Regions from separate parts of the [Clostridium] saccharolyticum WM1 genome, predicted to be linked through region 3. Evidence: riboswitches for the same ligand, from Rfam matches in the RefSeq annotation. Region 3 holds a riboswitch; each other region holds the start of a gene.
The links. A riboswitch is a leader RNA that binds a small molecule or an ion and turns the genes downstream of it on or off. The one in region 3 is predicted to bind cyclic di-GMP.

Region 1: linked by a shared signal. The riboswitch ahead of tnpA (IS200/IS605 family transposase) and the one ahead of CLOSA_RS15830 (sigma-70 family RNA polymerase sigma factor) in region 3 are both predicted to bind cyclic di-GMP.
Region 2: linked by a shared signal. The riboswitch ahead of CLOSA_RS17590 (sigma factor-like helix-turn-helix DNA-binding protein) and the one ahead of CLOSA_RS15830 (sigma-70 family RNA polymerase sigma factor) in region 3 are both predicted to bind cyclic di-GMP.
Region 4: linked by a shared signal. The riboswitch ahead of CLOSA_RS17625 (sigma factor-like helix-turn-helix DNA-binding protein) and the one ahead of CLOSA_RS15830 (sigma-70 family RNA polymerase sigma factor) in region 3 are both predicted to bind cyclic di-GMP.

Annotation. Positions count from the first base shown of each region.
Region 1 covers NC_014376.1:1,527,015-1,529,214, forward strand. The annotation lists gene CLOSA_RS07275 (rubrerythrin family protein) at 1-339, shown strand, start outside; cyclic di-GMP riboswitch class I at 892-977, shown strand; partial or broken gene tnpA (IS200/IS605 family transposase) at 1,341-1,529, shown strand; gene CLOSA_RS23670 (hypothetical protein) at 1,553-1,747, shown strand; gene CLOSA_RS07285 (family 78 glycoside hydrolase catalytic domain) at 1,713-2,200, shown strand, end outside.
Region 2 covers NC_014376.1:3,769,345-3,771,544, forward strand. The annotation lists gene CLOSA_RS17585 (ATP-dependent DNA helicase) at 1-233, opposite strand, end outside; gene CLOSA_RS17590 (sigma factor-like helix-turn-helix DNA-binding protein) at 754-1,248, opposite strand; cyclic di-GMP riboswitch class I at 1,646-1,734, opposite strand; gene CLOSA_RS17595 (S-layer homology domain-containing protein) at 1,752-2,200, opposite strand, start outside.
Region 3 covers NC_014376.1:3,402,285-3,404,484, forward strand. The annotation lists gene CLOSA_RS15820 (P-loop NTPase family protein) at 1-196, shown strand, start outside; gene CLOSA_RS22710 (GntR family transcriptional regulator) at 180-593, shown strand; cyclic di-GMP riboswitch class I at 563-649, shown strand; gene CLOSA_RS15830 (sigma-70 family RNA polymerase sigma factor) at 1,132-1,545, shown strand; gene tnpC (IS66 family transposase) at 1,828-2,200, opposite strand, start outside.
Region 4 covers NC_014376.1:3,783,072-3,785,271, forward strand. The annotation lists gene CLOSA_RS17625 (sigma factor-like helix-turn-helix DNA-binding protein) at 327-833, opposite strand; cyclic di-GMP riboswitch class I at 1,232-1,320, opposite strand; gene CLOSA_RS17630 (S-layer homology domain-containing protein) at 1,333-2,200, opposite strand, start outside.

The DNA.
Region 1 (2,200 bases), 1.9 Mb from region 3:
CCTGGAACGGCAGAAACTTTGATTGAATCAGCGAAAGCTGAAAACAATTTGGCTAGTATTGAGTATCAAAATGCTATTCAGGTAGCTCGGCAAGAAGGTTACAATGAAATTGTCTCATTAATGGCTGGAATTGCAAACATAAATTTTAATCATGAATTAGTATTTCAACAGATGTATAATAACATTATATTAAATCAGGTTTACTGTAAACCAAACGAAATTTTGTGGACCTGTATACAATGTGGAAACATTATGTCAGGTCTTTGTGCTCCTGAGATTTGTCCTGTCTGCGGATTTCCTCAAGGTTATTATCGCCCTCTTAACGATTGTATCTATTAATTTTAAACTATTTATTAGATAGTTAACGAATGGTTAATTTTAATACAACCAAGTACAGCTATATGAACATGGAAGCAATTTTTGTCTTATAGATGCTATATTTTAAAAGTTAGGTTCACAGTACTTAAAAGCAGTTCACTCCACCAGGAGAGTGGTCTGCTTTTTTTAAGCCTGTTTCAGGTTTAGTGATGTGACGTGAAAGAGAAATGCTTACTCAAAGAAAATTGCAGAAAAAAACAATTAAAATATATTGTTAATATAACAGATATATCAAGGCAGTTTTGTTTCCTCTATAATATTCCCCAGTATTGTAAATTATGTGTATTTTGCACATTAAATGATATTACTAATTGTTGTTATCTATTGTACTTGTTATAATTTGCGCAGTTACAGAAATTAACAAAAGTATCCTTTTGCTATAAATGCATTTATTTAAGAATGAAACAAATGCATGTAATTTTAAACAAGTTTTACAGAGTTCAATGCGTATTATTATTACCTGATCCATTTAGAACAGAAGTAGCCATTATAAATAAATAGTTACTATTAAAAATAAGTCAAAGGAAAACCTGTTAAAAAAGGGACGCAAAGCCGAAGGTCTAAGGCGTTTCTTGTACTATGTTTGCCCAGTTGTCAGAATAATTTATTAGGCGTTTGTCCTCATTTGAAGGCAGGTTTTTGTGTTTTGTAACGTCTTTCAAACAAGGAAGATACCAGTTTTTGCATATTACTTAGATAAGAGGTTATCTGTATGCTTCATTCCAACATCTGTTTTTTGAGGTGGAGATAAAGACAGCCGAGTACGTACACGTGCTGATTTTTTTGCTTATGGGCTTTAGCCTGTTGAACATGGGTGAGTTTCTCTTTAAGAGAAATGAATCCATGTGAAATAATAAACCACCCGCTATGCGGGTGCGAGTCAGTAAGTTATACAAAAAATCACCTTTCCGATTATAATAGAGGTGTCCAAGCCACTATTAGAGAAAGGAAAGGTGATTTCAATGGCGAAGAAAGCCAATGAACTGGCACACACGAAATGGATGTGCAAATATCATATCGTCTTCACACCTAAGTATAGACGAAAAGTAATTTATAATCAATACAAGGAAGATTTGAGAGAAGTCTTGAAGCAACTATGTAATTATAAGGGGGTCCAAATCTTAGAAGGCCATATTATGCCGGATCATGTACGTGAAACGGAAGCAGATGTGTTATTCAAACAGATGAGACTTGGAAAGCGTCAGATTCAGTTATTTTGGATGCTTCGATCTATAATGGGGAAACCAGGGACGATAGCAAAAATCCATCGGTTCGGACATCTTGTATAAAACAGGAGGTAACATACAGGTTGGTTCCTGAAAATACATCCGTCAATTTTTGTCTCTCCCAAAGGAGAGCAGATTCTTGATTTTGGGCAGAATATGGTGGGTTTTTGTAAATTCATCTGCCGTGAAGAAAGAGGCGGGCAAATACATCTTCAATATGGGGAAGTACTGCAGCAGGAATGCTTTTATAATGGCAATTACAGGTCGGCAAAGGCGGAATATAACTATACATCAGATGGGTGTATAAAAGAAGTGGAGCCATTCTTTACATTCTATGGTTTTCGTTATGTAAAGGTTTCTGGTATAAGCAAGATTGACCCAAAGGATTTTACCGGAGTGGTTTTGTATTCTGACCTTCAACAAACCTTGCAGGTAAGTACGGATCATGTAAAATTAAACCGGTTGATGCAAAATTCCTTATGGGGACAGAGGGGAAATTTTATTGATATACCAACGGACTGTCCCCAACGGGATGAGCGACTTGGCTGGACGGCAGATGCCCAGGTTTTTGTGAATACTGCCTGCTATCATATGGA
Region 2 (2,200 bases), 370 kb from region 3:
ATTTTGTCCATCGCTTTTTGATAGCCGCCTTCATTCAGCGGCGCCGCTTTGGAAAAGAGCCGCTTTACCTTTAAGGTGGTAAGCTCCACCATGCGGTAGCTGTATGTTTTTCCGGTGTAGTATTCCAAAAGCACGCAATTTTCGGCTGTCAGTACAATGCGTTCCTCTTGCCGAATTAAGCCTGCTTCATAAATCTTATTTTGAATATCTGCCATATAGACAGGTTGATTCATATCGTTTTGCCTCCTTTGCTTGCCTAAAGGAGCGACACAAGAATGCGGCGGAATCAGGAAAGATGTTGAAAGTTTGATGACTCAAAAAGCCTGTTCCGCCGCATGGTTTCTATCGCTCCGATAGAGCACGATAGATTTTTATATCAAAGCAAAGGTGTGACAGGCGATCCGGCTGGTGTTGCCGGACTCCATAAAAGCCGCCCCTCATTCTATCTCAAACGAGGGTGATGCGTTTTCCCGGCCGTCTGCCGGGCTACTCAATGCGGTGAGGCGTTCAAAGTAGAAGTACCATGATGACCGGCAGGGATCGTCGCAATCCGTCCCACCACAGGGCGTAACTGCCGCAGACATAATCGCTCGGAGGGCATTTGCCCTCGTCTTGGCGTGTCCCGGCGTGTCGCTCTCCCTGCCGGTGATGTACCCATCACACCCATATTCTGTTTTCAATGTTCAGGCGAAAGGAAATTGGAAAATCCTTTCACCCAATGTCAAAAAAACAGGGGGGTGTAGGGGTACGAAATTAAATTTTTTTGAAAAACTTTTGCAGCTTTGTCGCAGCCGCCTCTATGCTTTCGTGGACAGAGGTAAAATGTACCCCTTCACGGCTAGCGATCTGCCGGTAGGATAAGCCCTCCACAAAATGCAGAATAAACCGGCGTCGCTGGATTTCCGTCAATTCTCCGCTGTCCAGCAGCCGCCTTGCAGCTTCCTTGGCTTTTGTGGTATCGCTTTTATGTATCAAGTCCAAATCAAGGGGCGGTGCGGCGAGCTGCTCTGTTTCCTCCAGTCCATTGATGGTCACATCCAAACGGCTTGTCCGGTTTTCGTGTATGACTTGCTCATGATAGATTTCATCCGACAAGGCTTTCAGCTCTAAAAAGTCCTGTGCCGTCTTGCCGGGGTTCTCTGCAAGGTAGTCCTCCAGTGTGATTTCTACAATGCGGTCTGCGAAACGGTAAACAATGCCCTCGCTGAATTTATTTAGGGCATAATCACTGTCTTTATAATTCTTCATGTTCCTTTCCTCCAATCTGTTTTGCGAAATGCGAAAACAGATTGGAGGGTGGGGAACGGCAGCGTGGCTCGGCCGAAAGGTTACTGCAAAATCTCCGATTTGGTATAATTTGTAATATATGCGGGAATTTTGTCGAAAAAAATAAGTCAGCACTTCGCCCTTGGCAAAATACTGACTTTTTTAGATTTACATGATTAAATGATAAGTTTGAATAGGAATTTATATAAGATGTTCTTTCTTTATTTACACCTCGAAAAGGGATAAAAGCGGAATATTTTCATGTGGATACCTCTCTCGCCATAGCCATAGCGAAAGTCGGTATCACGAAGTCTAAAGCATCCGTTAAAAGCCGCAAATGCCTGCCCTCCGGTATAAAGAGGGCAGGCTTTGCTTAACTGTCAGCAGCCAGACTATCATAGCGTCCTAAGACACCTTAGACCCTCGGCTTTGCGTCCCCGGCTTTTGCCGGGTTTGCCCTTGGCTTATTGATTTGTTGTTTTTATTTACTTCTTCGGCACTCGGAGTACATCACCGGGGAAGATAATAGAGAATCGGCTTTTATTGTTCAGTCTCTCCAGCTCGGCCATCGTACAGTTAAACTTACGGGCAATCGTCCAGAAACTGTCGCCTCGCTGTACCGTGTAGGTGGAATAAGCCCGGTCTTTCGGCACATCCGCCGTCACACCGTACTGGTCGAAAGTATAGGTCGTGCCGCCGATGTCCTTTTTCCCAATAATGGGCTTGCCATTTTCATAATACATCCATTGGCCGCTGTCGTTCATCGACCAGCCTTGGGCCGTGTCGTTAAAAATTGCCAACTCCACGAAACGCTTCAACACCGCCGATACCTCGGCGCGAGTGGCCGTTCCCTGCGGGTCGTAGAGATTATTGCTCTTACCTTGGATGATGCCTGCCATCTGGATGCGCTTTACGGAAGGAGCCGCCCATGCAC
Region 3 (2,200 bases):
TATGTTTACAGATGCTTCAGCGTATGATCAAAAAATCATAAAGAGAATGCTCATTGAGGTTAACGCATACATAGCCGTGCTTCTAACCGCGTCCTCCGCAGAGCGTATGCGCGGACTTACTGATCAGGTTATAAATCTGAATACCGGTCAAATGAAGCTGGAAGAGGATGGGCAGCATAATGAATTTCGACAGTAAAATTCCCATCTATCTTCAATTACATAATCACTTTCAAAAATTGATTTTATCCGGTGAATTGGCACCGGGTATGCCAATTCCTTCGTTTAGAAAAATAGCGTCCGAAGCACAGGTCAACACAAATACCGTACAGCGCGCCATGATTTCTTTGGTTCATGAAGGTTTGGTGGGGAAGGAAACAGGAAAAGGTTACTCGGTGATTAAGGATCAGGAAAAAATCATGTACCGGCGTCAGGAACTGGTTCAGTATACAACCAAGCAGTTCCTGCATGCAATGAAAGCACTTGGATATGACAGGCAGCAGATCATTGAAGTGGTATTTCAATATTCCAATGACAACTCTGATTATGGTTTTGAAAATAGAATTCCGACAAAGGGCAAACTTGCCGAAAGGTAAGGACGCAAAGCCGAGGGTCTAAAGTGCGAGAGCATTATGACAGTCTGGCTGCCGTAAAGGATTGCGTATGAAACCTGCCCTTTTGCGGCAGGTTTTTTTCATAATAAATGAAAGGCGCTACCCGCCAACAAAAAAAACGTGAGTTTGGCGGGTCTATCTTAATGCCTGAATAAGCATATCGTAACCCTCCAAGCTCACCAGTTTGGAGGGTTTTCTATGTGTATTCAATATGCCTTGAACTTAAGGCGACCACTGCTCAGCAGCGGTCGGGCGTGATGAAGCGGACATCTATCTCCTACATACAGCTATAATCGGTAACTTGTCAAAAAAAGGCTATGCTGCGCATGGGCGCAGAGCGGTCACAAACACGAACTAACAGAACGTGTTAAATACGAACATATCTACAAGAGTGTATCAACGGACGACTATGTCCGCTGGTGCGCTCTTTTTGCGTTTTTAGGAGATATTCCTCGTTGTAGATCACCGCCTTCTTGTCCTTCGTTTTCAACAAAATTTTGAAAATTAGGAGGACAAACATATGTCAGTGAATAAAAAATATACCATTATTGTAAAAAGGCAGCGTGTGGAGGTCAGCGAAGCCGTCTACCGTGCCTATCATAAAGAGCGTGAAGCGGAGCGCTATCAGAACAAGCTGATTCGCCAGAATGAGCTGTCGCTGGAGCGGTTCCATGAGGATGGTGTTAACATTGATTACCTCATAGTCCGTGTTCAGCCGGACATAGTGGACAAGCTCATACATCAGGAGCAGCTGGAGTCACTGTGGGCTGCTCTTGACATCTTGCCGGAGGATGAACGCTCTCTCATTGACGAAATATTCTTCAATGAGAAAAGCGAGTCACAGATTGCTCAAAGCATTGGACTCAACCAATCTACGGTTAGTCGCAGGCTTTCAAAAATTTTATCTAAGCTGAAGAAACTAATAGAAATTTAGTTTTTTAGCGCATAGGTGTAAAGCTGATTTATCTTCTGAGGACAGGTCAGAAAAAGTCACTTCGCGTATCTTGCTGACTCTTCGTATCCCTATGGGCGTTGGCTGCTTCGTTCTTCAACGCCCGTTTGCAGTAACCGTTAAAGGCGCGCATGATAATAAAAAATAGGCACGGTGATACCTCCCTGATATCGCCGTGTCCTAAAAAAGGGTAACACTAATAGTAAATGGTAAATAACCAGTCCCGGCCAACAAGTTCGCCGCCCGATTGGGGCGGCGGTATATTTACCGTGTTTTTAGTTTTCTACAACGATCTGGCAATTCCTCTGACCACGGCATTAGTTTTACCAGTTCATCATCCGGAACATTATTTCTTGGATAATGCATTAACTGCTCAAGCAGATAAGAGAAGTACTCATACGGCTTAAGACCATTCGCTTTTGCTGTTTCAGCAATGCTATATAAGGCAGCGCTAGCCTCTGCACCGTTCTTCGAATCGATGATGTGCCAGCTGTGTTTACCAACACAGAATGAACGGATACTTCTTTCTGCATCATTGTTATCAAGAGGTATTTTCGGATCTTCAAGAAATACTCTTAAAAACTGTTCCTGATGAATGGAATAATCAAGAGCACCTGCCAGTTTTGAACTTTTATCC
Region 4 (2,200 bases), 380 kb from region 3:
TGTACGCGCCGTTCTGATACGCCCCATTTGTACGACGCTTCCCGCGCTGAGATATATTCCTGCAAATTACTCATCCCATTCCTCTCCTATATGAATATAAAGATACAACATATATTATATGCGAATATCCGTATATTTTCAACAAATAAAATTATAGCTGCGGATGGTGCGAATTTTTATCATAAACAGGGCAACCGATATGTTAAAGTGTCTACTCCCATATTGGGAAGTCCATAACTTCCTATCAGTTGCCCCTTATCTCCTTCTATATTATAGCGGTTTACATGAGAAGTCCAAAAGGCATCACTCTCAGGTTTATTATATTTTCACAAATATAAAATTAAACTTTTGAAAAACTTTTGCAACTTTGCCGTAGCCGCCTCTATGCTTTCATGGACAGAGGTAAAAGGTACCCCTTCACGACCGGCAATCTGGCGATAGGATAAGCCCTCCACGAAATGCAGGAGAAAGCGCCGCCGCTGGATTTCTGTCAATTCTCCACTGTCCAGCAGCCGCCTTGCGGCTTCCTTGGCTTTTTGGGTATCGTTTTTATGTATCAAGTCCAAATCAAGGGGTGGTGCGGCAAGCTGCTCTGTTTCCTCCAGCCCATTGATGCTCACATCCAAACGGCTTGTCCGATTTTCATGTGTGACTTGCTCATGATAAATTTCATCCGACAAGGCTTTCAGCTCCAAAAAGTCCTGCGCTGTCTTGCCGGGGTTCTCCGCAAGGTAGTCCTCCAGTGTGATTTCTACAATGCGGTCTGCGAAGCGGTAAACAATGCCCTCGCTGAATTTATTTAGGGCATAATCACTGTCTTTATAATTTTTCAAATTCCTTTCCTCCGATCTGTTTTGCTGAAATGCGAAAACAGATCGGAGGGTGGGGAACGGCATCGTGGTTGTGCAGAAAGGCTACTGTAAGAGCCTGAGAATGGAATATATTGTAAAACAAGCAGAGATTTTGTCGGAAAAAATAAGTCAGCACTATGCCCATGGCAAAATACTGACTTTTTTAGGTATACACTATTAAATTGCAGGTTTGAATAGGAGTATGTATCGAATGTTCTTGCTCTATTTACACCTCGAAAAGGGATAAAAGCGGAATATCTTCATATGGATACCTCTCTCGCCATAGCCATAGCGAAAGCCGGTATCACGAAGTCCAAAGCATCCGTTAAAAACCGCAAAAGCCTGCCCTCCGAGTATGAAGGACAGGCTTTTGCTTAACTGTCAGCAGCCAGACTATCATAGCGTCCTAAGACACCTTAGACCCTCGGCTTTGCGTCCCCGGCTTTTGCCGGGTTTGCCCATAGCTTATTGATTTGTTTTTTTACTTCTCTGGTACTCTGAGTACATCGCCGGGAATGATGAGAGAAAACCGGCTCTTGTTGTTCAGCCGTTCCAGCTCACTCATGGGGCAGCCCAGCTTGCGAGATATGCTCCAGAAGCTATCGCCCTTTTGCACGGTGTAGGTGGTGTACCGCAAATTCTTCGGCACATCCGCTGTCACGCCGTACTGGTCAAAGGTATAGGTCGCTCCGTCGATGTCCTGCTTGCCGGTGAGGGGCTTGCCATCCTTGAAGTACATCCATTTGCCGGAATCGTTCATGGACCAGCCCTGCGCCGTGGAGCTGGAAATTACCAGCTCCACAAAGCGGCGCAGTACAGCAGACACCTCGGCTCTTGTGGCTGTACCCTGCGGATCAAAGAGATTGCCGTTTTTGCCGCTGATTACGCCTGCCATTTGCATCTGCTTCACGTCTTCCTTGGCGTAGGTGCTGATTTTAGCGTTATCTGTAAAGATATTTTCGATATGAACCTTCGGCAGAGTATAACCGATGGTCTTGGCATAGTTGCTCATAATGACCGCCATCTGCTCACGGGTGATGGACTGATCCGGGGCAAACTTTCCATTTCCAACCCCGTTTATAATGTTATTATTGCTTGCCCACTCAATGTAGTTCATATAGTAAGCATCGTTCTTCACATCGGTGAAGCTGCTTTTTGTGTAGCCGTTCACATCGGCGTTTGCCAGCCGTCCAAGGGCGGTGACGAACATTCCTCTTGTCATAGCCGTGTTCGGGCTGAAGGTAGTGTTGGAAGTGCCGCTAAACAATCCACGGCTCACCACAAACTCAATATCTTCCTTTGCCCAATGAGCCGCAATGTCCGTAAATGCGGTGTTAGTCTGTTTATAG